4 regions of the Marinobacterium sp. YM272 genome follow, and region 4 is predicted to be linked to each of the others. Evidence: riboswitches for the same ligand, from Rfam matches in the RefSeq annotation. Region 4 holds a riboswitch; each other region holds the start of a gene.
What was found. Region 4 has a riboswitch for cyclic di-GMP ahead of ACQUQP_RS07355 (HDOD domain-containing protein). Riboswitches for the same ligand answer to the same signal wherever they lie in the genome.

Region 1 (7,494 bases), 1.3 Mb from region 4:
AGGCCACAGCCAGCAGCAAAAGTATGACGACCACAGGCACCGCCCGGAAACGGAAGGTTTTTCGGGCAGGAGCCACAGGCGCCTGCTGACCAGGTTCCTCGACCGGCTCCACCGGTGTAATGCGGGCCCGCTCCTGCTGCGAGTCTTTCAGCGCCTGCAGAATATAGGACATATCAGCGCCCTCCTGCGCCCAGTGTCGGCTGATCATCCAGTGCAGCACTGTTCAGCTGAATCAGGGTACGTGGCCCGGCTACTCCATCCACGTTCAACCCCTGGGCAGACTGAAAATCACGCACCTGGGTGACCAGTGTGCCGTCATAGCTCTTGCGCGCGCCGGTTGTCAGTACCTGGTTCTTGATACGCGCCAGTTGTCGCTCCAGCCAGGCCACATCGTCACCATAGGCACCCGGCCAGATCGGAGCACTGTATCCCGGCGGCGGGCGCCAAAGCAGTGTAAACCTGCCCTGCCAGCCCGCTTCCAGATCTTTCATCGCGAGCGTCAGCTCGCTTCCTGACATATAGGCACGGGCCGAGTCGTCAGACAATGACAGTATCAGCGCTTCATAGGAGCGCCCGTCGCGACTGAGGCGCGTCACTGCTGGACGGTCGATCTGCTTGAGCAGGTCCAGCTTCCCATCCAGCGTCAGGCAAGCCAGGTCATGAAAAGCAGCGAAGTCACAGACCACCGGCTGCTGGCGTGGGTCATAATCGATACTCCAGGCTTTAAACAGGCGACGATAAGCCTTAACCAGCGCCAAATCAGTGTCCGGCTGTTCCGGCCATACGAGCACATGGTCTGTTGGGACAGGCGCCTCAGCACCCTTCTGCAGCGACGGAGAGTCTTGGCTGACATCGGGCGCTGCCATAGTATCTGAGCTAAATGATGCCAGCGAGATAGCCGGGCGTTGAGAATCGGATTGGGCTTCCATTGCCAGCTTTTCCGGCACCAGTGCGGGGCGCTCCGGCAAAGGGTCCGCCGACTCCGCAACACCTGTATCCGAGGGGGTCAGTGATGCCAAAGTTATGGGCCGCTCTCTTACCGGACTTTCGGGCTCGGCTATTACCTGTTCGGCTTCCGCATCATCAAGCAATCCGCGCACCGACGAGGTCAGATCCGACACACCCCCGCCCTTATAAAACACCGACAGCGCAAAGCCTGCACCCCAGGCCATCAATCCGATAACCACCGCTGCCGCGAGAATCCCGCGCTTGCTCTGCGATGCCGGAATCGCCATCGGCACCTCATCACCAAAGACCTCATGGGCCGCCTTTTTCAGCGTTTCACTGCTTACCTCATTCTGTTTTTGAACATAGGTTCCCAAAAGCGCCCGGTCACATACCAGGTTGATCAAACGCGGTACCCCGCCGGTCAGACGGTAAAGCTGTTTCATCAGGGAGTCAGGAAAAACCGGCCGGTTAAGACCGGCAACAGCCAGGCGATGACGCATATAGAGAGGCAGATCGGTGGGCGACAGGGGCCCAAGATGATAGCGGGCAGTGATCCGCTGCGAGAGCTGGCGCAGATCTTCCCGCGCAAGCATCTCCAGCAGCTCCGGCTGACCCACCAGAATCACATTCAGCAGCTTGTGCTCGCTGGTTTCCAGGTTCGTCAGCAATCGAACCTGCTCCAGCAGATCCACCGACAGTTGCTGGGCTTCATCGATCAGCAGAACCGTATTGCGCCCGGCGGCATAGCGTCTTAGCAGCTCCTGGTAAATCCGATCCACCAGCTGCTTTACCGTCACCGGCTGCTCACTTGCCTGATGAATATCAAGCTCGTCGCAGATCGTCTCCAGCAGCTCCTGCACACTGAGGCGCGGGTTAAGGATCAGCGCCACATCTGACGAGTCATCAGACAGCTGCTCAAGAAGCTGACGGGCCACCGTGGTTTTGCCGGTGCCGACCTCCCCGGTAAGCAACACAAAGCCACCGTCTATCGTTATCCCGTATAGAAGGTGCGCCAGCGCTTCCTGATGCTGTTCACTCATGAACAGATAGCGCGGATTCGGTGCAATCGAGAAAGGCGACTCGCGTAACCCGAAATAGTTACAGTACATCTCACATGCCCAAAGCGTTGCTCAATTACTTTTCACTATAGTCAGGAAGCGACGGGATTGGAGTACAAAAACGCTACAGATAGATGATGAAATCTTTGCACCCATCCCTGACACCCCTTGTAGAGTTCTCTCTTTAAGACACTTTCGGTCAACTATACTTCGATTCATAAACTACGCGTCACATAAACGTTAGTTTTTAGTATCAACCGGACATATTGCTATGGATATTTACAAGACGAGGGAACACCCCAGACCTCAGCCTGTAAGAGATGCTCTGTTTGTGGACCTGCGCCCTGAAAGCGATATTTCCAGGGAGCTGTCACAGCTGAGCGGTTGGGCTTTACACAAGGTAAACAGCCTGGAAGAGGCCGATACATCTCTTCTGCAACAGAATTTCTTTGTCGGTGTAGCCCATATCGACTGGTCTGATCCCTCTATCCATCAGGAGCTTTCCAGCTTTTTCCAGCAGCATAACCAGATCGCCTGGATTGCACTGATTCGTCCTGAATACCTCCGAGATATCGAGTTAAGGCGGGCATTGTTCGAAAACTTCTATGATTATTTCTCACTGCCGCTCGGCGACAACATCGACAACCTGGAGACGATTCTCGGTCACGCCTACGGCATCTATCATCTGCAGCAGCTGGAAAGCGACGATAAGGGCATCAACGACGAGTTCCAGATGGTGGGAACCAGCCCGCAGATGCTGTCTATCTTTGACCAGGTGCGCAAGGTCTCCAAAACCGATGCGCCTGTGCTGATCACCGGCGAGAGCGGAACCGGCAAGGAGCTGATCGCACGAGCGATCCACCAACGCTCCAAACGCAGCGCCTACCCCTTTGTTGCCGTTAATTGCGGATCCCTGCCTGAAACCCTGATCCATTCAGAACTGTTCGGCTATGAGAAAGGGGCGTTTACCGGCGCAGCCCAGCGGCGCCTGGGCCGCATAGAAGCGGCCGATCAGGGCTCGCTGTTTCTTGATGAAATCGGCGACCTGGACCTGAACCTGCAAGCACATCTGCTGCGTTTTCTGCAGGAAGGCACCATCGAGCGCCTCGGTAACAACACCCCGATGCACGTAGACACACGTGTTATTGCGGCGACAAATATCGACCTGAACAAGGCGGTTGAACAGGGTCGTTTTCGCGAAGACCTTTTTTACCGCCTCAGTGTACTGAACATCGACCTCCCTCCCCTGCGCAACCGTGGTGAGGACAAGGAGCTGCTGGCTCGCTTCTTCTTTAAAAAGTTCGCCAGCGACCACAACGGCCAGCTGCGCGGATTCACCGATGAAGCGATCGATGCGATCAACCATCACACCTGGCCCGGCAATGTGCGCGAGCTGATCAACCGTGTACGCCGCGGCATGATCATGAGTGACAACAAGCTGATCACCCCACAGGACCTTAACCTCTCCTCCGAGGTGGTCTCAAAAACGGAGCCGATCAGGACACTGAGCGAAGCGCGCTCAGAGGCCGAAAAGCGGGTGATATGCGTCACCCTGGACAGGTTCAACCACAACATCTCCCGCGCTGCCAAAGCGCTGGGAGTCTCCCGTGTGACCCTTTACCGGATGATGGAAAAACACCATCTGGACAGCAAGGAAAACGGTCAGCCTCCTCTCCAACACACGTAAACAGCGGGTCCGTACTGATCTTCACTGTACGGATCCCGTTACAAATTTACATTGCAGCCTCTCCTCCAAGCTCCCTCTTACACTAGTCATCCCTTTGCGTTCAATGCCTTAAAGACTCTGGCCCGTTAGCTGCAGTAATTTTTTGACTATGGGGAGTTTTCCACATGGAAAAACGATACCGGCGTATGTTGCTTAATCATCGCCTCATCAAACAGGACGAAGCGGAACAGGAACGTCTTCAAAGCTCCGGCGCATCCGAGGATACGCAAGACCGGAGTGCCGACACTCGGAGTAAGGAAATGAACAGAAAACGCACCTGGCGCCGCCTCAAGCCTGCCTTCCATACCATTGAGGGTTACCCGGTAGAGATCCATATCACCCTATGGGATGAAATTGAAAATTAATATAACGAAAAATTCTTGTTTCTTTTATGTAACAACTAAGATCTTACGCTGTTCTGTAAATGTAACAGTTTCAACTATTTAACCGTAGCCAAAACACCTCAAAACCTCCACAGCAAATACTAACCTCACCATTATTCGTTACAATTATTTAACATCAAAAAGCAATTAAAACCGCCCTGTAAACCAGGCTAATCAGTATTTATTTGCTCATCCCTGCCTTATCAGATTAGTTACAAAACTCCTTATTTAAAATTCTATTACTGTCCTGATATGATCCACCCAGCATTTAATCGTATCGATTAATTAACAGGACATTTTTCCGATGTAACTATTTGCTTCAGTATCACAGCCAAACCGCCGATTAGTCTTGTTTGGGCGGTTGCTGTTGTACAGCTTGCAAACCGCTCCAGATGAGCGGCAGAACAACCGTTACACGATTGAAACACACAATTTAACTGTAAAAGATCCTCTCCCGAAAAGGCAAAGCTCTCAGGAGCCGCGCAAAGTCACGGGCCTCGCGTTTCATCATCGAGGTAGCCGGATTGCCGAAGGAGACACATCTCTTTGGAATCATCGCCAGGGGATCTTGCTGAATATTAATTTCAGGAGGGCCCCATGGCATCTCGAATAGCAATGCACGCGCTGCCAAAGGCAGCCATCACCCTGTCGGTCGCGTTCGGACTGGTCCTGTCATCTCATGCCATGGCCGCAAAGCCAGAAGGCAAGGGAAAGAATTCAACGACCACTGAAAGCACCAGCCCCTCCTCTGATCCACTTTCGCTGACAACCGAGAATTACAACTTCCGCAACCTATCCGGCGACAACAGCTGTCTGGGTGAAGATGATCATCTGATCTGGGAAGCACTGGGAAGCCTTCAGCCCGGTGAAAGCTTCAGCTTTACACCCAAATACGCTGCCTGTAACTACCACCCCGCTGCCATCACGGTGCAGCTGGAATGGGAAGGTAGCGAACTGCAATTATCCAGTACGGTGCCCTACAGGGATTACTCAAGCTCTGATATTGAGCAAACCGGCAAAGCGGTAATAGCGCCGAATGTTGGCAACACGTCCCAGCTCTGTATGTTCCCCAACTACAAGGAAGAAGGGATCAACTACACCATCACCGTCACCAATGTGGGTGATACAGCGGCCAACAATATCGTTGTCGATGGCCACAGTGAAAACGATTGGGTCAGGTATTACTACAATCGCTGCGTCAATGCGGACGCCGATAACGATGGCTGGAACGATGCGTTGGAACACACCATGGGAAGCCTGGTCCGCTATATCGGCTATATCGACGGCGAATTCCAGATGGACAAACTCTGGGGGCCCAACTACCTCCGCGCACAGGCCGACACCCTAAGTGCACACGATGAAGTCGACAGCTACCCGGCGGATTTTAACGATGACGGCGCCGTTGACCAGTTCGACCTGGATCGTATTGCTTTGCACCTGGGTGAGGGTAACGGCGTTCCACTGGAAGCGATCAGCCCGAACCCCAGCGACCCAGCTTACCTTTACAGCAACGTATTTGAGTGGCGCCGTTTTGACCTGGATGGGGACGGATATGTCTCCCAGTCCGATATAGACATCGTCGCCTCTCTAGTCGGGTACATATTACCGATGACTGAAGACATCATTGCACCGACAGCACGAGTTGTGTATCCCGCAGACAATGGCACCATAGCAAAAGGCGGTTATACCCTGATCAAGGGCCATGTCTGGGATAACGCAAGTATTGTACAGGTGGACTACATCGTGAACGGCCGGACCGAGTGTTCTGCTACTCGCCCGTCGCCAAACTGGGGAACGACCTCACCGTTCTATTACTGCGGCTGGCAGGTTCCCAAAAAGCAGGGAACCCATGATATTGAGATCCAGGTGCAGGATGCGGCGGGTAATATCAGCAGCAGCGGTATTGTTCAAGTAATCGCGCAATAAGCGGTAACAACATGAAGGGCGGGATATACCCGCCCTTCTTACTTTGAAGTTACAGGAACTACCGCATCACGGATCGATAGTGATTTCGCAGATCAGCGTCACGGTCGGGTCGGTCGGCAGCAAGTCGTACACTGTCAGGCTTCCGTCCCCATCGGCTTCGGTTCCACCGTTATACTCGTTACCGTCGGTATCGGTGCACTTGATGGTTGAGGCGGTACCGCCTACAACCTGCGAGTCAACCGATACGGTAACATTTGTCAGCGGTGTATTGCTGAAGCTAACAGTTGCTTCATTACCATCACCACACTCGGATGCCAAGCTAACCGTTACATCCTTGGCTTCTTCTGCGTCAGCCACATAGCCGTCCGGTACATCTTCCGTTACGGTGTAATCACCGATGCCCTCGAGGCTACTAACCAACAGGCCTTCGTAGCAGGCTTCACCGTTAGCGTCGGTCACAACATCGACACCATCAGCAGCCAGATTACCGCCGGTAATGGTAAAGGTCACACCCTCGTGAGCCTGATCTCCGCCTCCATCAGCTGCATGCTTGCGGGTTTTGGTGATCTTGATAGCACCAAGTAGACGCGGGTTAACGAAGGTCCGGTTCAGCGCGGGGGTATTTTCACCGGTGTCACCCAAGCCTACAACGATGCCACACTGCGGTCCTTCAGCATCCTGATACTGACCAGGCAACGGATTGGTTTCCACCACACAGTAAGTAGCTGTGGTTTCACCTTCTGGCGGCAGGATACCGCTGATAGTACACACGCCATCGGCAGCCTCACCGGCTCCAGTTACGCAGCTCAATCCGGTGCTGGCACCCGGCGCCCCATCTACATCATTCGTCAGCGTGAAGGTCCAGCCATTCAGCAGAGTACCTTCGTCATCCTCTTTCTGGATATTGACTGAACCGGGAATACGGGGGTTAACGAAGGTACGGTTAAGCGCAGGGATATCTTCGCCTGTGTCACCCAAGCCTACGACGATGCCACATTGGTCAGCCGCACCCTCATACTGACCAGGCAACGGATTGGTTTCCACTACACAGTAGGTGGCTGAGGTTTCACCTTCCGGCGGCAGGATACCACTGATGGTACAGACACCATCGGCTGCTTCACCCGCACCAGTTTCGCAGCTGAGTCCCAAGTCGACTCCTTTCGCACCGCCGTTATCGGTCCACAGAGTAAAGATCCAGCCATTCAGCAGGGAACCATCTTCATCCTCTTTCTGGATATTGACTGAACCGGGGATACGCGGGTTAACGAAGGTACGGTTAAGCGCAAGGATATCTTCGCCCGTGTCACCCAGGCCTACGACGATGCCACATTGATCAGCCGCACCCTGATACTCATCCGGTAATGGATTGGTTTCCACTACACAGTAGGTGGCTGAGGTTTCACCTTCCGGCGGCAGGATACCACTGATGGTACAGACACCATCGGCTGCTTCA
Region 2 (7,494 bases), 1.4 Mb from region 4:
ACTGTACTGCTTGAAGGACGTTCTTCAACCTCGGTTAAGTCCAACCTTCATGAGTACATCCGTGTACCGATCGAAACCTGCGGTAACGTGGTACTTGAAAAAGAAACCGACCCGCTTGGTGATACGCAGACGTTCGCCTTCACCTTCGGTCCAGATGGAGAACAAGGTACAGAGCCTGATGGATCACCGATCGCCGATGGTGGCCGGATCTTTATCGATGATGTGCATCCGGGTTCTTATGACGCCTATGAAACTGTTCCGGATGGCTGGACTTTGGACGCGGTAGACTGTCTGGATGACGCTTATCTGGATGAAGAGAACAATACCTATCTCGGCACAACCGGTGGTGACAGCACTGCCGGAGACAATATCAATGTGTCTCGCACCGAGACCGTGCATTGTCTGTTTAAGAACGTCAAGAAGGGTAATCTCATCATCCGTAAGGTCTACACCGGTGAAGTAGCCAATACGACTACGTTCTCGTACGAAGTGTTGAAAGTAGCACCCGCAGAGACGATTTCGACCTTCGATCTCGAGGCCACGGTTAAGGAATCTGATCACTACGACTGCGATACAGGTGTCCAGTGCAAAACCATAGAGGACCTTGTTCCTACGGTTTACACGGTAGAGGAAACTGAGGTTGGTGATGCTTCTTTCGAAGCCCTGAGTTGTACATCTGATAATGGCGAAAGCACTGTTCTTTATGACGGCGCTAAGGCCACTATCGGTTTGACACCGGGAGATACGGTAACCTGTACCTACGAGAACTTCATCGCAGCTGCGCCAGGTGACATCTACCTGCAGAAAGAAACCATTGCCTTCGATGATGACGATCAGGCGTATCGTGTTGCTGCCAATGCAACCTTCAGCTATGACACCACATCTCAGGCTAGCGGTGAAGGTGGTGACGACCCAGGACAGATTGGCTTGCCGAATCCTGTCAATCTCTTAACCAGCAGTGGCTTTGTATCAGAACAGTATTCACCGGTCTATGCCGGTACACATACCGTAGATGAGCAAACCCCTCCTGATGGCTACGAGTTCCACGACCTCGACTGTGGTTTGGCTACCGAGGCTGATCCTCCGGCTCCGGGTGAGGACGACGTGGGAACCAGTGTCAGTGGTGATGCAGCGACAATCACCATTAACGATGGCGAAGCAGTTGTCTGTCTGTGGCGTAACAAGGTGATTCCTGCCAAAGCCAAGGTTGTCAAAACAACCGTACCGGCCGGTAATGAAAGTGGTTGGGAGTTCAAGCTGTATAAAGGCGAGACACTTCTGGCTACAGGAAGTACTGACAGCGAAGGTAACCTGGACTTCGGCGTTGACCTGAATGCTGGTGACTACAAAGTTGTTGAAACCGCAAAAGCAGGCTTTGACCTGACTGATGTTGGTGGCGCCGACAATGCAGGAGGGGACGACGTCTGTACATTCACTGTTGCCTTCCCGGATGACAGGGATAGCACTTTCGAATGTACGTTCGAAAACACCGAACGTGGTCAGATCACCTTAATCAAGGAAACAGTCGGTGGCACAGGTAGCTTCGACTTCGCTCACAAGATTGATGGAGTGAGTGGAGCTATCGATGGTCTTGCTACCTCGCTCGACACAAGTGGTGACAACCCTGCTTCAGATGATTCCAATAAGTTGGTACCGGGGGCTTATTCAATCTCCGAAACAGTACCTGCTGGCTGGGATCTGACAAGCCTGACCTGTGTTGATACCGATACTGAAGGTACTGACAGCACGGGTAACGTTACCGATCCGCTGGGTGAAGGCGAAACAGGTACAGCATCTATCTACCTGGATCCAGGTGAAACCGTAACCTGTACCTTCGTCAACAGCCGTCTGCCGACGCTGACACTGGTGAAAGAGGTTAACAACCAGTTCGGTGGCGAGCGTGAGGCCAGTGAATGGACTCTGTCTGCTACCGCAACAGGTGGTGCAACCGCTGCCTTTGACTTCTCCGGTAAAGGCGAGCAGGCCGCAACGGGTAACAGCGCGGATCTCGGTCCGTACGACGTCGCCGCAAACGTAGCCTACCTGCTGGAAGAAGATCAGTTTGACTTCTATGAAGTGCAGACAGATTGGAGCTGTGCCGGTGATGGTACGTTCGATGGCGAAGCGAATACCATTTCGCTTGGCTATGGTGACGACGCGACCTGTACAATTGTCAACAAGGATATTCTGGTTGAGTTCTGCCCGGACGGCAGCAATACAGGTAGACCGCTTGCACTGACCCTTGAGTACACCGGTGAAAATAATGACATCAACAGTCAGGAAGAAGGTAATGTCGTTATTGGTCCGCTGAATGGGGCTTACCCGGATCCTGCTGATATCGTCATCCTGACGAAACAGGGTACTCAGGTGCCGGAAGATAGCCCGGCAGATAATGTGGCCATAGGCGATACCTTCAGCTACAACCACTGGAAGGATAACGGTGGTGCGGGTATCCCGCCGGTAACCATCTTCGAAATCTATACCTCCGACTATACCGAAGGTGGCGGAACGTTCATTCAGAGCATTGAGTTCCATACCTCATGTTCACAACCGCTTAACGTCGGTGATGAATATGGACCGCTGAAGGTTGTAGGTGGGACGCTGAACGATGGTACTCCGGTAGGACAGCAATAAAACAATCTTCAATATTGAAGAGTAAATGAGGAAGGGGCCGCTTTTGGCGGCCCCTTTTTTGTGCGCAGCTTGGGATAAAATCCCTATCCTTTGCGCTCCGTTGAGTTCCCTGATCGGTCCTGTATATCCTTATCCACGTCCTCTAATCCCTGTAATCCCTGCAACGCATTTTTTCTAATCGCAGCCCGTCGTTGACGGCTTGGCTGCCGATTACTTATTCGGACCTTTACCGTTGCCCTTGCTGGTGCCGCTGCTATCGCTTCCAGATGCTAATGACACTGTAACGGTGGCAGTTGCGCTCAGGTTGCCGTCGCTGATGGTGTAGTCGAAGCTATCGCCATTCTTAAAGCTTTTGGCGGGTGTAAAGGTCAAAGTGCCATTGCTATTGATCTTTACCGAACCTTTGGAGCCTTGAGTCACACTGGTAACAGTAAGCGTATCGCCATCAGGATCGGAATCGTTAGCCAGAACATCGATGATAACTGAGGTATTGCCATCGGTAGTTCCGGTATCGTTTGATGCCACTGGTGCCTGGTTAGTGGTTGAAGTACTTCCTGCGACGCTAACACTTACGGAAGCGCTGCTGCTGCCACCCTGCCCATCGCTGATGCTGTAGGTGAACGTTTCAATACCGCTGAATCCTGTTGCTGGCGTGAACGTAAGCGTACCGTTGGCGTTGATCTTGGCCTGACCGTTAACGCCGCTAACGGAGGTGATGGACAGGGCATCGCCATCCGGGTCTGAGTCATTGCTCAATACAGCAATGGTAACCGGTGTTTCATAGCTGGTGCTTGCGCCGTCGTTTTTGGCAACAGGCGCGCTATTAGTCGTGCCAGTATCTACCTGCCCTTCAATAACCACCATTGTCGACAAGGTGCTGCTGTAGCTTCCGCTGGAGGCTGCGAAGTCCAAACCATAGAAGGTTTCTGCGGTATCCACTGGTGACGTGATCGTAAATGAAATGGTAGAGCTGCTGCCAGGCTCAAGCGTTACAGCCTGGGTGGGCAGGGTGCTGCTCCAGCCAGATGGCAGGGTATTACTCAGCTGGTACTGATTGCTTGCGCAAGCGCTCGTATCATTATTGCTCAGTGTCAGAGAGTACTGAATATTGGCGCCAGCGGCAGCCCACTGAATATCGCTCGGTGCAAGTATTAGAGACGGATCCGTTTGCTGACAAACCTGGGCGGCTGCTGCATTCACGTAGATGCTGGCAGTCTGTGAGTTTAACGACTCGGTCGCAATGGTTGTTCCACTTAGCTCATCTACAAATTGCTGGCCAGCTTCAAGCGCCGAATCCCACCAGTCGCTGGTCTGCGCATTCATGTCGAGCATATGGAAGCTGTCACCATCGGCGGGTGCTGCAGAGCGCACGGTAGCGCCCTGGAGGAAGTTACCACCCTTAGTCAGATCTGAGTCAAAACCGACCGGCTGGCGGTACTCGACGTAATACCATTCCTGATTGCCGGTATTGGGATCGATACCCTTCAGGAATTTCAGCGCTTTGACTCCACCATCCTGAGCTGAATAGGGTGAAAGCGAGTAGCTACCACTGGTTTCGACTGTCTGGATCGCGGGAGAGCTACCGTAACCCAGCCAACCCAGGCGCTCCTTTTGTGGTGCACTGAAGTGCCCGGATACCATGGTCCCCATGACGTCAGGGATATCGCCGTACTCGATAGATGAACAGGCGGTACCAACGCTGGCGCTGCCGCAGGACAGGGCGTGAGAGTGATAAAGGCCCAAATTATGGCCCAGTTCATGGGCAATGGTGCTTAGTTGAAACTTACCATTGATAAACGCTTTTGACGGTGAACCGCCGACAGTACCAACGCCGCCCCACTTGCAGGCAGAGGTATACGGATGTATGAACACCAGGCGGTCATAGCCGGACAAGTTTATGCCACGGGCTGTAGCTTCTTCCCGTGCATAGGTTTCCAACGTTTGGGTACTACAGGTTGTGCTGCTTTGCGGAATTGTAAACCAGCCAAAGGTGTCGCCACTCAGCCAGGTTTGACCGTAGGAGTTTTCGCGGATGAACTGGTCAACTTCGCCGAATACGATATCGTTGGTCTGTGCAACCGTCGCAGGCTGGTTAGTTGGGTTATCCTGGAAATTGACGAGGATGACAGCCGTGCGCTGTTCGCCGAAGGTATTGGCAACCGGTTCAACAGTGCTACCAGATGAGTAGCTGGCATTATCGGCAGCGAGCGACAAAGTGGTGTCATCTTGGTTAAACACTACAACACCATCCGAGTCTTCGTCTGCAGACTCGAAAAATACACCATTCATGGCAATTGATGAGCCCGTTAACTTGTCATGCGGCAGCTGCCCAGAGAAGCGAAGCTTGAAACGCTCCCCGAAAGCTGTGTTTACAACATGGTGTAGTTTTTGGCTGCCGTCTTCATAGTCTTCATAGAAGATTTCCAGCTTACCCTCCAGGTCGATGCGTTGCTCCAGCTTTTCCAGCACCTGAGTGGGCAAGCCTGCCTGCTTGTCATCTGGAATAGTGGCGCTTAGCACGGCTGCCGGGTTGCTTTCCATCAATTCAAGCAGGAATGCTCGGCGTTCTTCCGCTTTTGCGGTCAACTGTTCCAGAGCACGTGATTTGTCGGCACCCTGGGCCTTGGCCCATTTTTTCTGAAGGTTCAGCAGCGCCTGGGTATGTTCAAGAGCCTGCTGACGGGCCTGTTCAGCAGTTGCGGATGCGGCGGCGGGTAATGACTGAGAGTGTCCATGAACGTCAGCAGCAAAGGACGGCAATGCCACCGATGCAATGGCAGCGGACAGTGCTGTTACAGCGATGGAACGAACCAAGGTGGGCCCGGCTAGGCGCATAGATCTCTCCTGATACATAAAATTCAGTGAAGATCCTCTAGCGGCGTACCGTAGTATCTCTACTTTGGCGGTCCGGCGATCCCCTGTGATGCGATCTCTTTGCTCGCTTCAGTCGGGACCCGTAACTTTGCGCCGCCCGATTACTCGGGGTTAGCCTTTTCAGTAGAGGATCAAAGTTGTTAATTGTTTATCGGGTTATGTCTTATTCGTGATGCACTTAAAGAATGATCTGTAAGCTCGGTATCGTTTTTTTGTTACTTGTTACATAAAAGCTATTCGTTTTAGCCTTTAACCGTCTGAGCTTTACGTTAACTGTTACCCGAATTAAACGTTCTTAGCTTGAGGGGGATATTATCAACTGCGAGATGTAAGGTTAAGTATGCGATGTATAAAAGAAAGTTCCGAATTGAGCGGGAATAAATTTAAATGAATCAATAAATTAACAGGTTTTGTGTCGCTTTAAATTTTTTGTTAAACCAATGAAACAATTCTAAAAGAGCTGAGTGTAATTTTATTCTATAAATGTTTCCTTTAAACAACATATAAAGGTTTTATGTAAATTGATTGGTACACTCTGAAGTGGAAACGTACAGCGATTTTTTGTAAGAACTTTTTGTTATAAAAAATTAAATAATGGATTTAATTTAGTATCTGTCTGTTTTTGATGTCAAAACCAAGTGGATGGAGGCCGGTAAATCGCTTCTGATGACAGAAGGTGTCTACGGCGGTGCTTGAAGAGAGAATCAATACCAGCGATCGGTGGACACTGAACCTGATAATGTCTCCGTGTATCATCACTCGATATCAATGCTGTAATGAATGGATAACACTAACGTTTATTTCATTAAATCCATATCTATCAATGGCTTATTTCATTTTCCTGTCTCCTGGTTTTCTCTTTTCTGTATCTTTCTGTTAACGGTTGAGCCTGTAAATTTCCTTCTGAAAAGACAGAATTCTTTTTAAATCATAGGCTTTCGTCATATGGCGCAGTCGTTGCTGTAGAGAGCGTAAACCAGTGCGCTAATTGGTTGCGAGCTAGCCTTCTGTATTTTTAGCAGTACGTAGCAGTACGGGTCGCTCAATCGGTTAGTGCTTGAACGCACTCGAGGAATAATGATGCAACAGCACGTGCTGCGACATCAGGCGGGCCAGTCTAAAAGATCTTTATCCTTGTCGCTCAGGCGCATGGTTCATGATGGATCGGTTTGGGACAGCGTCGGTTACCTGTTGGTTCTGTGCCTTGCTGTATACCTTCTCAGTGCGCACCTTGGATTTTTCAGTGAAGCGTCAAAGCCTCCCGATTCGCCTCATGTTGAGAATCAAACTGCCGACGTCTCCGCAGCCTCGATGGGCCAGGTGTCAGGGCCTGTGGCAGGCCAGGGAAACTCAACAAGCCGAGATACAGTCGAGCGCGGTTATTCTTCGGCTAACCGGATAGCGCCCGATATGCTGTTGGAGCGACTGGAGCTGTTAGATGACAGGCCCCGCTGGACACTGCTGGATATCGATGTTGCACAGATGCAACAGGATCTCTCACGGCTAATACGCGAGGGGGATACCGCTTTACCCGCTATCGCCAAGTTTCTTGCGCAGGGAGGCGACGTTGATTTTACCAAGGGGGGGCTTGATGAGGCCGCGGGGTATCCGTCATTGCGGCTGGCACTCTTTGCCGTGCTTGAGCGTATCGGTGGTCACCAGGTCGAGTCGATTTTTTACGACGAACTTCATAGAACCCAGCGGCCAACTGAAATTGAGGCCTTGGGTCACTACCTCAATGACACCTCTCCCGGTTTGTATGATCAGGATATCGTTCGCGCTGCCCGCGATGTTTTCTTGGCGGGTAATGATGAAGGGGCAGAGAGGGCGGATACCGGCCCGCTGTTTAAAGTCTTCAGTCGTTTTGGGGATGCATCGCTCGTCCATGATCTCGCACAGGTTAATCAGCTGAACTGGGGCCGTTACGCCGCAATTACCCTTGCCACTATCCCTGAAGGCAAGGGGGTACCAGTCTTATCAGACTGG
Region 3 (7,494 bases), 660 kb from region 4:
AGACGGTGCTGTCCTTGATCGTGCGCGCGATCGCCTGCACCGACTCGAAGTCACCAACGCTGGCGATGGCGAAGCCCGCCTCGATCACATCCACCCGCATCCGTTCCAGCTGTCGCGCAATGCGTAGCTTTTCGTCTCGCGTCATCGATGCGCCCGGGCTCTGTTCGCCGTCACGCAGGGTGGTATCAAAAACTATGACTCGATCCTGGCTACTCATGGTGTTCTCCGAATTCTTTGGCTCGCACAGCCTGTAACGATATGGGCTACAGTATACAGCCCATGGAGGGTGGATGCGGCGCTAATATAGCGCCTGAACACCTGCTTTAAAACAGGGTGCTGCGACCGGCATTCACTATGGGTTAACCTAACCTCACCGACAACAGCCAGATCGAAGGGTAAGCATGTCTCCGACCGATTTCGACCGACTGATCGACCGCCGCGACACCGCCAGCCAGAAATGGGAAAAGTATCGCGACCAGGAAATCCTGCCGATGTGGGTAGCCGACACCGATTTCATGGCGCCCCCCTCGGTACTTGCAGCCCTGCACGAACGTGTCGATCACGGTGTGTTCGGCTATACCAATACGCCTGCAACACTGAACGAGCGGGTCTGCGAAAGACTGCAGCGACGCTATGACTGGACCGTCAGCAGCGATCAACTGGTCTGGCTGCCGGGGCTGGTCTGCGGCCTGCACCTGGCCTGCCGCGCCGCCACCGAGCCGGGTGCGACGGTGATGACACCGCAGCCGATCTACCCGCCATTCATGTCGGCGCCGAGGCTATCGGAGCGGGAGATGTTGACCCTGCCGATGGTCCGCGACAACGGTCGACTGCGCATCGACTTCGACGCGCTGGAGCAGGCGATCACCCCCGCCACTCGCCTGCTGCTGTTCTGCAACCCGCACAACCCGGGCGGCACCGTCTATCGCCGAGAGGAGCTGGAGCAGCTTGGTCAGATTGTTCTGCGCCACGATCTGCTGGTCTGCTCCGACGAGGTCCACTGCGACCTGATTCTGGAGCCGGGGCTTGAGCATATTCCGCTGGCCTCGCTGAGCGAGGAGCTGGCGGCCCGCACCATCACCCTGATGGCGCCGAGCAAGACCTACAATATCGCCGGCCTCGGCTGTGCATTCGCGGTTATTCCTGACGCCCAGCTTAGGCGGCAGTTTCAACGCGTGCGCAAGGGAATCGTTCCCGATGTCAATCTGCTGGGTTACACCGCCGCAGAAGCGGCCTACGCCGATGGTGATGCCTGGAACGAGGCGCAGCTGAACTATCTGCGTGGCAACCGTGACTACCTGGTGGAACAGATCAACGCACTGCCCGGCCTGAAGCTGGACCCGATAGAGGCAACATACCTGGCCTGGATCGATGTCAGCGGCGCCAAGCTGGAAAACCCGGCCCACTTTTTCGAGCAGGCGGGCGTTGGCCTTTCACCAGGCAGAGATTTTGGTGATGACCGGTTCATGCGCCTGAACTTCGGCTGTCCACGCGCCTGGGTCGAGGAAGCGGTGGACCGGATCCGGCGGGGACTGCTGAACTCACTGCCCGCCTGAACCCGTTTCAGGCACGTTCAAAGCTGAACGGGATCACCTCGTCGATGCGTGCTGCACCCAGCGCCAGCATGGCCAGACGGTCGAAGCCTAGGGCGACGCCGGCACTGTCCGGCATCCCCGCCTCCAGCGCCGCCACCAGGCGCTGCTCCAGCGGACGCTGAGGTAATCCGAGCCCGGCGCGCTGGTTCTGATCCTGCAGCAGCCGGCGCGCCTGCTCCCGCGCATCGGTCAGCTCCTGGTAGCCGTTGGCCAGTTCGATACCGCGTACAAAAAGCTCAAAACGGGTGGCTACCGGGGTGCCGGTTTCATCCTCCACCACCTGCGCCAGCGCCGCCTGAGAGGCGGGAAAGCTGTGCACAAACACGGCACTCTGCAGCCGGGGTTCGATCACCTCGGACATCAGCAGGTTGAGCCAGGTATCCCTATCATCATCATCGAACGGTGCGTCGACATGCTCACGACAGCGACGCGCAAGTTCGGCGGCGCTGGCGCGGTGCGGATCCAGCCCCAGCTCACGCTGAAACAGCGCGCGGTAGCTGATCCGCTCTGCGCTGAACGCCGGGATCGCAGCCGCCACCAGCGCCTCCACCTCGTCCATCAACGCCCCTGCATCCCAGCCGGGCCGATACCACTCCAGCATGGTGAACTCCGGGTTGTGACGACTACCGGATTCACCATTGCGAAACACCTTGCCAAGCTGATAGATCGCTCCGCTGCCGGCCGCGAGGAGCCGCTTCATGGCGTATTCGGGCGAGGTCTGCAGGTAGAGCGAATGCGCCGGTTGCCCCGGTGCAGGACTGTAGGACGCCTCTATCGAGTCAATAAAGGGGTCACTGACGGCACAGTGGGAAAGCAGCTGGGTATCAACTTCGAGGACGTTTCGGGACGCAAAAAAATCACGGACAAGCGCCAGAAGCCGGGCACGGGACCGCAAGGAATCGATGGACGCACTGGGACGCCAGTCTTCACTCGGTAGCATTGAAAAAACCGGACTTGAGGAAAAGGTCGGTAGGGGGTGTCTCTCCTTCGGTAGCCCGGCGGTCTAATCCATTTAAACCCGTAGCTTTGCGCACCCGGTTACCCGAGATTGCCTTTTCGAGAGAGACTCTTTCGCTGGAATGCGGAATCGATATTTGGGCAACGTACAGGTTGGGCGGCCTGAACGCCTATCGATATCCGTATCAGCATGCTAGCAACAAAATCTGAGCAGCACCATCCCCGGTATCGATTAATTTTCAATCAGGGATACTGCTCTTATCCTGCGCTCTGCGGCACAGCAAAACGGCCCCGCCCGGGGGCCGTCGCAGCTATCAGGCGCGGCTGACGTATTCACCGGTACGGGTGTCGATTTTCAGCACTTCACCCCGTTCGATGAACAGCGGCACACGCACGACAGCACCGGTGCTCAGTGTCGCCGGCTTGGAGCCACCCTGAGCGGTATCGCCCTTAAGGCCCGGATCGGTTTCAACCACTTCGAGCTCGACAAAGTTCGGCGGCGTAACAGCGATCGGATTGTCGTTCCACAGCGTGATCAGGCACTTGTCCTGCTCTTTGAGCCACTTGCCGGCGTCGCCCACAGCGGCCTGGTCGGCAGCGAACTGTTCGAAGCTGCTCGGCTCCATGAAGTGCCACATTTCACCATCGTTGTAGAGGTATTCCATGTCACGGTCCATGACATCGGCGCCTTCCAAGGATTCGTTGGACTTGAAGGTCCGCTCCCAGATACGGCCGGTCATCAGGTTGCGCAGACGCACGCGGGTGAACGCCTGCCCCTTACCCGGTTTGACGAAATCTACATCGACCATGGTGCAGGGATCGCCATCGATCATTACCTTGAGGCCGTTTTTAAACTGGTTGCTGGAGTAAGTTGCCATTGGATGGTTCCGTTTTATGCTTGGATTAAGCTTAAAATCTTGCAAACGTGCCGGGAAAGCCGGCGGAAAAAGTGCGCTAAAGTGTACAGGGGAGGCTCCGGCCAAGTCCACCTGCATGGACTTGATAGACGGGGGACTGATTCGGCAGAATGCCGCCCACCATCCCGTTGAAGAACCCGGACATGACCCTGACCTGGCCCGCCCCTGACGCCTGGCAACAGGCGCTGCGCAGCGCTGTTACCGATACAAACGAACTGCTTGCCCTGCTGGAGCTGCCGGCGGACCTCGCTGACGATCGCGCCCATGCGCAGTTTGAACTGCGCGTTCCCCGGGGGCTTGTCAGGCGAATGCACCGGGGCGATCCCCAGGACCCGATCCTGCTGCAGGTACTACCTCAGGGCCGGGAGATGACACCGGTCACCGGCTTCAGCACCGACCCATTGGCCGAGCTCGGCTCGAACCCGGTGCCCGGCGTGGTGCACAAGTACAGAGACCGCGTGCTGCTGATCGGCAGCGGCGGTTGCGCGATCAACTGCCGTTACTGCTTCCGGCGCCATTTCCCCTACCAGGAAAACCAGCTCGGCGGCGATCAGTGGCAGCAGGCACTCGCCTATATAGATGCGCACCCCGAGCTGCATGAAGCGATTCTTTCCGGCGGCGACCCGCTGGTAACACCGGACTCCCGCCTGGAGCGGATGATCGCGGACCTGGCCAAGCGTCCACACCTGAAGCGCCTGCGCGTCCACACCCGACTGCCTATCGTGATCCCCGAGCGCGTCACCGAAGGCCTGGTGTCAGCACTGACCGCCACCAGACTCAAGCCGGTGCTGGTCCTGCACTGCAACCACCCTCAGGAGATCGACGCCAGTGTCCGCGACGCCATCCGGCGGCTGATCGATGCCGGCGTCACCGTACTGAACCAGGCGGTGCTGCTGAGAGAGATCAACGACAGCGTGGACACCCTGCGTATACTGAGCGAAACCCTGTTCGAGTCGGGCGTGCTACCCTACTATCTGTTTGTACTGGACCCTGTTGCCGGTGCCGCTCATTTCGATATCGACGATGAAACGGCGAAACGGCTGGTGGCAGAGCTTCAGGCACAGCTGCCGGGGTACCTGGTACCACGCCTGGCACGGGAAGTGCCCGGAGAGCCATCGAAAACGCTGCTTGCACCCAAAGACTAAGGCCTGGGTTCAAACAAACGTTTGCAGCTGGCGGAGAAGTTTTATACAACACTTGTACAACGTTGAGCTGCTGAGAAATAGCTGTATTTCAGCAGCGCCAGAAATATCTAATCGCTGGGAGCCCATCCATGAAACAGCCGCAAAAGTCCTTCAAGGGGCTTGGTCGAATTGTGATTCCTGCCACCTGCGCAATGCTGCTGGCCGCCTGTGCCCAGAAACCGCAGCCGGTGGTACAGAAACCCGTCCCCAAGAAGGTTGAGCCGGCTCCGGTGCTGGTAATACGCGACATGCACCCGGCGGCACCGGAAAGCCGAGGCATAGTTGCGGCCCACATCGATTTCACCAACAACAGCAAGAACACCCTTGAATACGTCATGTTCAAGACCACCGCCTACACCAAGGACGGCGAGCTGGTGCAGGCCAAGAAAAGCGGACGTGACAATGCCTGGCTGCGCATAGCCGGTCCCTTTGCCCCGGGCCAGTCCAGTGGTGACAAGCGCTGGGAGAAAGTCTGGCAGAACAAAAACATCGCCTGCTTCCGTATCGATGGCGCTGAAGTGATCGATATCCAGGGCGTGGTCGAGTATTACAAGGCGGACCGCATCCAGCTGTCGCCGGCCCTGCTGGCCCGCGGCTCATGCGACGGCGCAGTCCAGCAGAACCTGGCTGCGCAGTAAGCATTACTGACGCTTTGGCGGGATGGTGGGGAAAGCCGTCACCGTCCCCTTAGCGTCAGTTATCTTGGCAACCCCTTCCTGGCGCACTTCATCGATGCGGATGATCGCCTGCATCGGCACGATCGAGCGCTTCACATCGTCAAACTGCTGCTTCAGCTTTTCCTCGGCCGGGTCCACGACCAGCTCGGAGCGGGAGCCGAAAATAAAACCCTCCAGCTCAACGAAGCCCCACATATCGCTGGGGTAAACGTGGCGTACGTAAAGCTCGTAGACTTTATCCTGGTTAACAAAGGCAACACGGTAAATAGGGTCTTCACTGGCCATCGCCTGCAACGTCTCCTGTGCAATCTGTCGATTGGCTGAAATATAGGGCCGGCCCGGGTAAAAACAAGGCTGCCGGCGCAGGTTTCCACTGTTCAATTTCTGGTCTGTGACTATGCTCTCACGTATAATACGCGGTCCTTAAATCTATACCCTCCCGAAGCAACAGGTGATTCATGGCGAAAAAGCTGTTTATCAAGACACATGGCTGTCAGATGAACGAATACGACTCAGCCCGCATGGCGGATCTGCTGGGCGAGAGCCACGCGCTCGAACTGACCGATAATCAGGACGATGCCGATGTACTGCTATTGAATACCTGTTCCATCCGGGAAAAGGCGCAGGAGAAGGTATTTCACCAGCTCGGCCGCTGGCGCAAGATGAAGGAAGCACGTCCCGACCTGATGATCGGTGTCGGCGGCTGTGTCGCCTCCCAGGAAGGCTCCGCCATTCTTGAGCGCGCGCCCTATGTAGACATGATTTTCGGTCCGCAGACCCTGCATCGCCTGCCAGAGATGATCAACGAAAGCCAGAAGGGCAGCGTCGGCATCGTCGACGTCAGCTTCCCGGAAATCGAGAAATTCGATCACCTGCCAGCACCCAAGGTTGAAGGCGCCGAGGCGTTCGTTTCCGTCATGGAAGGCTGCAGCAAATACTGCACTTTCTGTGTTGTGCCCTACACCCGTGGTGAAGAGGTGAGCCGCCCGCTCGATGACGTGATCGCCGAGTGTGTCGAGCTGGCAGAACAGGGCGTCCGCGAGGTCAACCTGCTGGGCCAGAACGTTAACGCCTACCGTGGCGCAACCTCTGATGGTGATGAGGCCGATCTGGCAGAGCTGATTCGCACCGTCGCGGCTATCGATGGCATCGACCGCATCCGCTTCACCACCAGCCACCCGGTGGAGTTCAGCGATTCGCTGATCGAGGTCTATGGCGAAGTGCCGGAGCTGGTCAGCCACCTGCACCTGCCGGTACAGAGCGGTTCCGACCAGGTACTGATGTCGATGAAACGTGGCCATACGGCACTGGAGTACAAATCCAAACTGCGCCGTATCAAGAAACTGCGCCCCGATATCAGCTTCTCCTCCGACTTCATTATCGGCTTCCCGGGAGAGACCGACCGTGATTTCGAGGCGACCATGAACCTGATCGCCGATATCGGTTTCGATGCCTCGTTCAGCTTCATCTACAGCCGCCGCCCCGGCACACCCGCCGCGGACCTGCCGGACGATGTCTCGGAAGAGACCAAGAAAGAGCGCCTGAAGATTTTGCAGGACCGGATCACCGCCCAGGCGATGCAGATCAGCCGCCGCATGGTGGACTCCACCCAGCGGATTCTGGTCAACGGTTACTCCAAGAAGGACCCGGGCCAGCTGTCCGGCCGCACCGAGAACAACCGCGTGGTGAACTTCCGCTGCGATAACCCGGACCTGATCGGGCACTTTGCCGACGTGAAGATTATCCAGGCCTACGCCAACTCCCTGCTGGGCGAGCTGGTTTCGTCAGAACTCGATTGAGACAAGCGCACTAACTTATGACCGATAGCGACAACGCAACCCGCCCGTCCGTCAAGCTCCACCTGGAGCCGGAAAACCCCGACGCACTGGCAAATCTGTGCGGCCAGTTCGACGAGCACCTGAAACTGATCGAGGAACGCCTGGGCGTTGAGATCCGCAACCGCGGCAGCGCTTTCCTGCTGCTGGGTGATCTGGACCTGATCCGCGTCGTAGCCGACATCCTGCAGCAGCTCTACGCCGAGGCGGTCAAAGGCGAAGCGGTCACCCCGGAAAAGGTGCACCTCAACCTGCAGCAGGCCGGTATCGAGCAGTTACAGAGCGAGCTGCTGAAAGAGGACAAGGAGGTCAGCATCCGCACCCGCAAG
Region 4 (7,494 bases):
CCGGGACAGGCGACGATCAGAATCAAGAATCTGCGTTTGCGAACCTACATCGGCATTAACGATGAGGAGAAACAGAAGCTCCAGGACGTGATTATCAATGTGCTGGTACGGTACCGGGTGCGCAGTGCTATCGAGCACAACGATATCGATCATGCGTTGAACTATCGCACCATCAACAAGGCGATCATCAACCATGTCGAAGATGGCAAGTTCCTGCTGCTGGAGCGCCTGGTCAGCGAGGTGCTGGCACTGGTGATGGAGGATCCGATGGTCTGCTTTGCCCAGGTCGAGGTGGATAAGCCGCACGCACTGCGCTTTGCTGATTCGGTATCGATCACGCTGTGCGATCGCCGCGATTGAGCAGGCTTGGAGTCGAGCGTTTTAACTGCGGGGGAGGCTGATGTGGGCGTATTGACCGAAACGGAAATCAAGCTGCGCCTGTCCGCTTCCCTGACGCTGGAGCTGTCGGCGCTGCCGGTGTTTGCGCAGCGGCTTGTTGGTCACTGGCAGCAGGTCGAACTCACTAATCAGTACTTCGATACGCCCGATCTGGCGCTTGATCGCGCGGGGTTCGCCCTGCGTCTGCGGCGGGATGGCGACCAGGTGATTCAAACCTTCAAGGGCCGCGGTGACAGCCTTGCCGGACTGTCTGTACGTGCCGAGTGGGACTGGTATCTGCAGCAGGAGCTGCTGGAGCCCGAACGTCTGCTTGAGTTCGACCTGCCATCCGGCGTGGATGCCAGGGTCCTTGAGCAGCTGACGCCGCTGTTTCGCACCGATTTCACCCGTACCAAGGGCTCCCTGCAATGGCGTCGCGACGGCGAGCCGGTGGAAATCGAGGTGGCGCTGGACCGGGGTGATGCACGTACTCCTGAGCGTATCGAACCGTTCAGGGAGCTGGAGCTGGAGTTGCGCCAGGGTCCCCAGGAAGCGCTGCTGGAATTTGCCATGGAGGTTGCCCGCGAGCTCCCCGTTATGCCCTGGGACAGTGCCAAGGCTGAGCGGGGCTATCGGCTGGTGGAGGCGGGGCGAAGGCCACTTCCGCCGGTGCTTCGGGAGCGGGTGACCGAGCTGCCTGTCGATGACGCGCTGACCGAACTCTGTCGCTACCTGCTCAGCCTGGCGTTGACCGATTCGGAACTGCTGGCGATGGGCGATTCCCGGGCTTTGGCACAGGTTGAAAGGACGCTGGATTATCTGCGTGTGTTCAGTGGTCTGGCGATCCGTCTGGGGGAGGATTTCCCGCCTGACAGTGTGGATCGAATTGTACGCTTGCAGCGCGCTCTGGCCTGTCTCGATCTTTCTGTTTCGCAAAAATCGAGCGCCCAGGCCGCTTTGGCATTGCTGGAGCGGGGCTGTGACTGGGGGCTTTTAACCCTCAGTCTCTCGCAGTGGTTACTGCGGTGGCATCAGCCTGGGCGGGCGCAGAAAGAGCAGAAAAAATTGCAGGGCGTCAGCCTGAGTGCTGAAGAGATCAGCCTGTTTGAAAGTCTGAGAAAGGAGTGTCATGGAGACTAAATCCTGGGTGCTGATTACCGGCGGCGCTCAACGGCTGGGGCTGCACTGTGCGAAGCGCCTGGTCGAGGATGGCTTTAACGTCATGATCACCTGCCGTTCCCACCGGCAGGAGTGGGCGGGCGAACCTCTGGAGGGCGTTGAGGTGCTGCTGGCTGATTTCTCCACCGTCGAGGGGATCGAAGCGCTGATTGCCGATATCGATCGGCGCGCTCTGCGGTTACGGGCAATTATTCACAATGCCTCAACCTGGATGGATGACAGCGAGGGTGCAGAGGCGATGCAGCAGATGATGATGGTGCACATGCAGGCGCCTTATCTGATCAATCAGGCCGCCCGACGCTGGTTCGGCGCGGACCGTCAGGGCGACATCATCCATATGACGGATTGGGTTGCGGGGCAGGGCTCCGCGAGGCACATCGCGTACGCCGCCACGAAAGCGGCACTGGAAAATATGACGCTCTCGTTTGCAGGGTTGTTGGCGCCTGATGTGAAGGTCAACAGTATTGCGCCCTCGATGATCCTGTTTAACCCGGATGACGATGCGGCCTATCGTGAGAAAACCCTGAAAAAATCTGCCCTCGGGATCGAACCCGGCGCTGAAGTGGTCTACCAGGCGGTTCGCTATCTGCTGGATAACCCCTACGTCACGGGGAGTTGTATGGAACTTAATGGCGGACGTAACGTCAAACCCCGCTGATCGACGAGTGGAATAAAAGGACTTAGGCATAATCCGTTATTCAGTTGTATCGGTTTTGATACATAGACGGATCTGCAGGGCGCCCGTCGCCTTGATGCCAGACAGGGATTTAGTGGAGTTAAATGGCAACGTTGTTCATTCTTCGAACAGCCTTGTGCTATATTCCCCTAAACAGGGAGTGGTTACCAAGCACTGCGTGGTAACGCGTGTCTGCTCCCTCTGATCATCATTAATCCGGATCCTTTCTCGAAAAGGCAAACCCCGAGCAATCGGGTGACGCAAAGTCACGGATCCCTTTGGGATGGCCGGGCTGTCGAAGGAGAGTGAACTAGAAGAGTCCACCACTTCTGAGGATCTGAAGTATGCTTTTTACTTTGGGAGACGCTCAGAACTGACAACTGCTCTGAGCGAGTCTGTGGGTTACAGGTGCGCCGGTTATCGCCGGGTACCGATTAATTGACGAGCGCGATATGGACAGGGCTGACACAGGTGGCACCAAGGATTCCGGGCCACTGAAAATTCTATTGATCGATCCACACTCTGCATTTGTAACCTGGGGCAGTGGCCTCGTGCAGGAAGGCTGTAACTGGGATGTGGTGCGCAGTGATGATCCCCGTGTTGCCCTCCAGCTGTTGCGGCAGACCGCCTTTGACGCCGTCATCGTAGGCGCCATTTCCAGTTTTGAGCGCGAGATCGGTATCCTCAAGCAGGTGGGAGAGGTCAAGCCGAAAGTCGCCCGTATTCTGCTCTCTCCGCCACTCAGCTCGGCTAAGCTGGCGAAAGCCCTGGATGTGGTGCACCGCTCCATTTTCCAGGGCGCGAGTATTGCCGAGATCGTAAGCTCCGTTGAGCAGACGGTTCAGGTGACCCGTCAGCTCTACCGTGACAAGGTGGTGCGCTCCTTTGCCGCTTTCCGCCGGCTTCCCTCATCCCCCTCGATCTACCGGGAACTGAGTAACGCGCTGAGCAGTGAGCGCACCAGCACCCGTGATATCGCCCTGATCGTTGAGCGTGATCCGGCCCTGGCGGCGCGGATAATCCGGCTGGTGAACTCCAGTTACTTCGGCCTGAGCCGGCACATTTCAAGCCTGACAGAAGCGCTGACGCTATTGGGCGTGCGCACGGTACGTGGTCTTGCACTTGCCGGGCATCTCAACGCCCATTACCCGCAGGGAGATGGCTGGAAACTTTTCTCCTTCGATAAAATGAACCAGCGTGCCCTCAGCGTGGCACGTCTGTCCCAGGAGATTGCCACACCTTTCGCCAAGGGGAACCCGGCGATCAAGGATCAGGCGTTCCTGGCAGGACTGCTGCTCGATATCGGCATGTTGATGCTCGCCGCCGAGCAGGGTGAGGGATACCTCAAGGTGCTGCGTTTTGCGGCACGCAAGAAGCAGCCGCTGCATCTGGTGGAGCGCATGGCGTATGGCGTGACTCACGCGGAGCTGGGTGCCTATCTGCTGGATATGTGGAACCTGTCACCTCAGGTGGTGGAGGCGGTGATGCTGCACCACTCTCCGGAGGAGTCAGTCGGTCAAACCTTTAGCCCGCTCTGTGCCGTGCATATCGCCGATGCGTTGCTGCCGACCATCGACAACGAGCTCGGGGTCGACCTGTCCGCGACGCTGAGCGAGGGATATATCGAGCGCCTGGATCTGAAAGGGGAGTTGCCGGGCTGGAAGATGGCCGCCAATGCCTATCGTGTCCGGATGCGCAAGTCTGAACAGGCCGAGTCAGCCTGAGTATTTCCCTTCCTGCCAGACCACCGCTCGCCCAAGCGGTGGTTCGCAAATTGCATATTCCCTAAACGTACGAGGAGAACATCCCCGGGCGCGTCGTTTTTCTAACAGGAGGTAATAACAGAGGTTGCTTTGAATGCTGGGGCCACGTTGACACGTCGCCGCTAAGCAGCCACGCTGGGTAGAGCCGATCAGCATCTTCGAACATATCGGCTTGCTGGCAAGTTATGTATTTGATTTGTAATCGAAATACCCCTTCAAGTTTTATCTCTACGCCAGCGCGCACCGCTTGGGTGGGTCGCTCCTCAAGCCTGTCTTCACCCCATTCCAGCCTTTCATACCCTATTCTCATTCCGGATGTCGGTTTTCCGTCAGGCCTGCCTGCACTGTTTTTGTGCATAAGATGGCAGGTTCTGGAAAACCTGCGCTGTTTCAAACCGTCGAACCCGCCTGCCGCCAAGTGGCTGACCGAGGGTTCCGGTTTTCTGCCGCGTCCGGCCTCTATCCACGTGAAGGAGTCCAAAATATGATTTTAGCGACCGATCTCGATGGTACTTTTCTCAGCGGTAACCCCGATGACAGGGCGCGCCTTTATCAACTGATCAATGCCCACCCGGGGATTCGCCTGGTCTTTGTTACCGGGCGTGGCCTTGAGGCGGTGATGCCGCTGCTCTCCGATCCTGGGATTCCCGAGCCGGAGTATATTATTTGTGATGTGGGTGCCACGGTCATCGATGGCGCTACGTTGCAGCCGGTGTCCGAGCTGCTTGAAGAGATTGAGCAGAACTGGCCCGGTGATATCCCTATTGTTCAGGCGATGGAGCGGTTCGAAAATATCCGCCGCCAGGAGGTGCCACAGACACGTCGTAGTTCCTGGTTCTGTGAGCGCGATGCGGTCACCGATGAAGTTCGTCAGATCGCCGAGGATCTGGGCTGTGACCTGCTGTACTCATCCAACTACTACCTGGATTTTCTTCCTAAGGGGGCCAACAAGGGCGCGACACTCAAGCGCCTGGTCGAGTACATGGGCGAGCATGAGGACGATGTTCTTACAGCCGGCGATACGCTGAATGATCTGCCGATGCTCGAAGGGCAGTTCAAGGGGGTTTGTGTAGGGGGCTCGGAACAGGACCTGCTGGATGCCACCGAGAAGAATGCCTGGATTCTGCATTCGGATGAGCCCGGCTGCAGCGGTATCCTGGATGCGATGAGTCACTTCGGCTTTCTTGGTCCTCAGGGTGTGGCCCACGAGGGGTTTGACGATACCGAGCGCGGCACATCGGACCTGGTGATGGTGTATCACCGTCTGCCCTATGAAGAGGTACGTGAGAAAGGCAAGGTGCGTCGCCAGCCGCACAGCTCGCCCAACGGGATTCTGCCGACGCTGCTAAGCTTTTTTGCCGACGGTACCCGCGGTGCCTGGATCGCCTGGAGTATCGATGACGGTACCGAAGATCCTTTCGTCACCCACACCAGTGTGGATAAGGAAGCCTATCCCAACCTGATCTGCTCTCGCGTACCGCTGGTCAAGGAAGACGTGGATATCTTCTATAAGCGCTTCTCCAAGGAGGCGTTCTGGCCGATGCTTCACACCTTCTGGGAACGCGCGGAGTTCCGTGAAGATCACTGGGAAGTGTTCTGTGAGGTGAACCGCAAGTTCGCCGAAAAAACGGCGGAAGAGGCGGCTGAAGGTGCGCTGGTCTGGATTCACGACTACAACCTCTGGATGGTGCCGGCTTACCTCCGTGAGCGCCGCCCCGACCTGAAGATCGCGTTTTTCCACCATACCCATTTCCCGTCAGCGGATATCTTCAACGTGGTGCCCTGGCGCCGCGAGATCGTCGGCAGCCTGCTGCAGTGCGACTATGTCGGCTTCCATATCCCGCGACAGGTGGAAAACTTTGTCGACGTGGTGCGCGGTGTCATGCCGTTCCAGGTGCAGGAACGCCAGCCCTGTGCGCCTCGCTTCCTGACCTATGGCTGCGCCGCCGGCCTTGGCGAAATGACCACCGAGATCGAAACCACTCATCGTACCATCCGCCTGGGTGCTCATCCGGTGGGCCTGGATATCGACCGGATGAAACAGGCGCTGGATTCCAGCGCCTACCGCAAACAGAAGCGCCTGCTGGAAGAGGATGTGGGTAAAAAGGGCGACGGGCAGGTGATCCTGTCGGTGGAGCGTCTCGACTACACCAAGGGCGTGTTGCCGAAGCTGCTGGCGTTCGAAAAAATGCTCGATGCTCACCCGGATATGATCAACGCAGTGACCCTGGTAATTATCTGTGTGCCGGCGGCCCAGGAGATCAAGGTGTACCAGGAGCTGGTGGCCGATATTGAGCAGGCGGTGGGGCGTATCAACGGCCGTTTCGCCCAGGTGGGCTGGACGCCGATCCGCTACTACTACCGCGGTTTCCCGATGCAGCAGCTGACGGCGTTCTATGAGCGGGCCGATGTGATGTGGATCACTCCGCTGCGTGACGGTCTGAACCTGGTTGCCAAGGAGTTTGTCGCGATTCAGGGGCTCACCGGTGGCGCCGGACGGCTGGTTCTGTCGGAGTTTACCGGCGCGGCCGCCGAGCTGCATGGTGCGCTGTTGACCAACCCCCATGACCTGCATGACCTGGCGGAGCGCTGCTACCAGGGGCTGGTGATGACACCGAGTGAAGCGGCGACCCGTATCCGTCTGCTCTACGATATCGTCACCTACCATGATATCCGTCGCTGGGGCAGCGAGTTTATCGCCGGCGCCCGCAACGAGGATAAACGGGATGAAGCCGTGTCCGGCAAAATGGAGCTCGGTGAGCCTGCCTGAGGCCTGACTTCAGGTCTTAAATGCCGGCCCGGGTCCCGCCTTAATCGGAGGGAGCCGGCGCCGGTCCCATCTGAAGCAGCATACGGACAAGTGGCGAAAGCAGGGCGCAGGCGAACATCATCATCGCCATGGGCAGCGGTGTTCCATCGGCAAACAGGCTGGTGACCGAGCCGCATATTGCACCGAATGCGAAGCCGCAGGCGCCCATCAGAGCGGTTGCCGTCGCGCTGTTGCGCGGGAAAAAGTCGGTAATACCGGCCATCGAGTTGGCGCTGACCAGCCCGTGACAGCCAAAGAACAGCATCACCAGAGCGATGAACAGGAAAATGTTCAGCTCACTGCCGCCAAAAGCGACAAACAGTACCAACCCGATACCGGTCACCAGCTGTATCAGCTGACCTGCCAGCAGTAGCCTCCTGGGAGCATGCTTTGCCAGCATGCGGATATTGATCTTGTTCATGATCAACACGGAAAACACATTCGCACCGAAGGCGAAGGGGTAGACCGACTCCGACAGGTTGAAATATCCCATGTACACCGAGGGCGAATGGGTTATGAACGCGAACAGACTGCCGTATCCGAAGCAGGCCGAGGCCAGGTAACCGACAGCATGGCGGTTACGCAGCACCATCCAGTAGCGTTTGACCGCATTGGGCCGGTCTTTCTGAATCTCTCTTGTCTCGGGTAGTGCCCGGTAGATCAGCGTGGCGATGATCGCGCCATAGATC

Region 1: linked by a shared signal. The riboswitch ahead of ACQUQP_RS13105 (Ig-like domain-containing protein) and the one ahead of ACQUQP_RS07355 (HDOD domain-containing protein) in region 4 are both predicted to bind cyclic di-GMP.
Region 2: linked by a shared signal. The riboswitch ahead of ACQUQP_RS13120 (Ig-like domain-containing protein) and the one ahead of ACQUQP_RS07355 (HDOD domain-containing protein) in region 4 are both predicted to bind cyclic di-GMP.
Region 3: linked by a shared signal. The riboswitch ahead of epmA (EF-P lysine aminoacylase EpmA) and the one ahead of ACQUQP_RS07355 (HDOD domain-containing protein) in region 4 are both predicted to bind cyclic di-GMP.

Annotation. Positions count from the first base shown of each region.
Region 1 covers NZ_CP194171.1:2,947,939-2,955,432, forward strand. The annotation lists gene ACQUQP_RS13085 (general secretion pathway protein GspB) at 1-172, opposite strand, end outside; gene ACQUQP_RS13090 (ExeA family protein) at 174-2,057, opposite strand; gene ACQUQP_RS13095 (sigma 54-interacting transcriptional regulator) at 2,278-3,693, shown strand; gene ACQUQP_RS13100 (hypothetical protein) at 3,858-4,097, shown strand; cyclic di-GMP riboswitch class I at 4,567-4,647, shown strand; gene ACQUQP_RS13105 (Ig-like domain-containing protein) at 4,713-6,041, shown strand; gene ACQUQP_RS13110 (MSCRAMM family protein) at 6,108-7,494, opposite strand, start outside.
Region 2 covers NZ_CP194171.1:2,958,038-2,965,531, reverse strand. The annotation lists gene ACQUQP_RS13125 (prealbumin-like fold domain-containing protein) at 1-2,634, shown strand, start outside; gene ACQUQP_RS13120 (Ig-like domain-containing protein) at 2,845-5,469, opposite strand; cyclic di-GMP riboswitch class I at 5,533-5,635, opposite strand; gene ACQUQP_RS13115 (hypothetical protein) at 6,589-7,494, shown strand, end outside.
Region 3 covers NZ_CP194171.1:944,579-952,072, reverse strand. The annotation lists gene ACQUQP_RS04475 (2-isopropylmalate synthase) at 1-217, opposite strand, end outside; gene ACQUQP_RS04470 (MalY/PatB family protein) at 402-1,556, shown strand; gene epmA (EF-P lysine aminoacylase EpmA) at 1,564-2,535, opposite strand; cyclic di-GMP riboswitch class I at 2,582-2,658, opposite strand; gene efp (elongation factor P) at 2,867-3,430, opposite strand; gene epmB (EF-P beta-lysylation protein EpmB) at 3,580-4,614, shown strand; gene ACQUQP_RS04450 (hypothetical protein) at 4,743-5,291, shown strand; gene ACQUQP_RS04445 (DUF1820 family protein) at 5,295-5,615, opposite strand; gene miaB (tRNA (N6-isopentenyl adenosine(37)-C2)-methylthiotransferase MiaB) at 5,789-7,129, shown strand; gene ACQUQP_RS04435 (PhoH family protein) at 7,147-7,494, shown strand, end outside.
Region 4 covers NZ_CP194171.1:1,601,744-1,609,237, forward strand. The annotation lists gene folX (dihydroneopterin triphosphate 2'-epimerase) at 1-360, shown strand, start outside; gene ACQUQP_RS07345 (inorganic triphosphatase) at 403-1,518, shown strand; gene folM (dihydromonapterin reductase) at 1,508-2,215, shown strand; cyclic di-GMP riboswitch class I at 2,459-2,533, shown strand; gene ACQUQP_RS07355 (HDOD domain-containing protein) at 2,686-3,957, shown strand; gene ggpS (glucosylglycerol-phosphate synthase) at 4,481-6,766, shown strand; gene ACQUQP_RS07365 (multidrug effflux MFS transporter) at 6,807-7,494, opposite strand, start outside.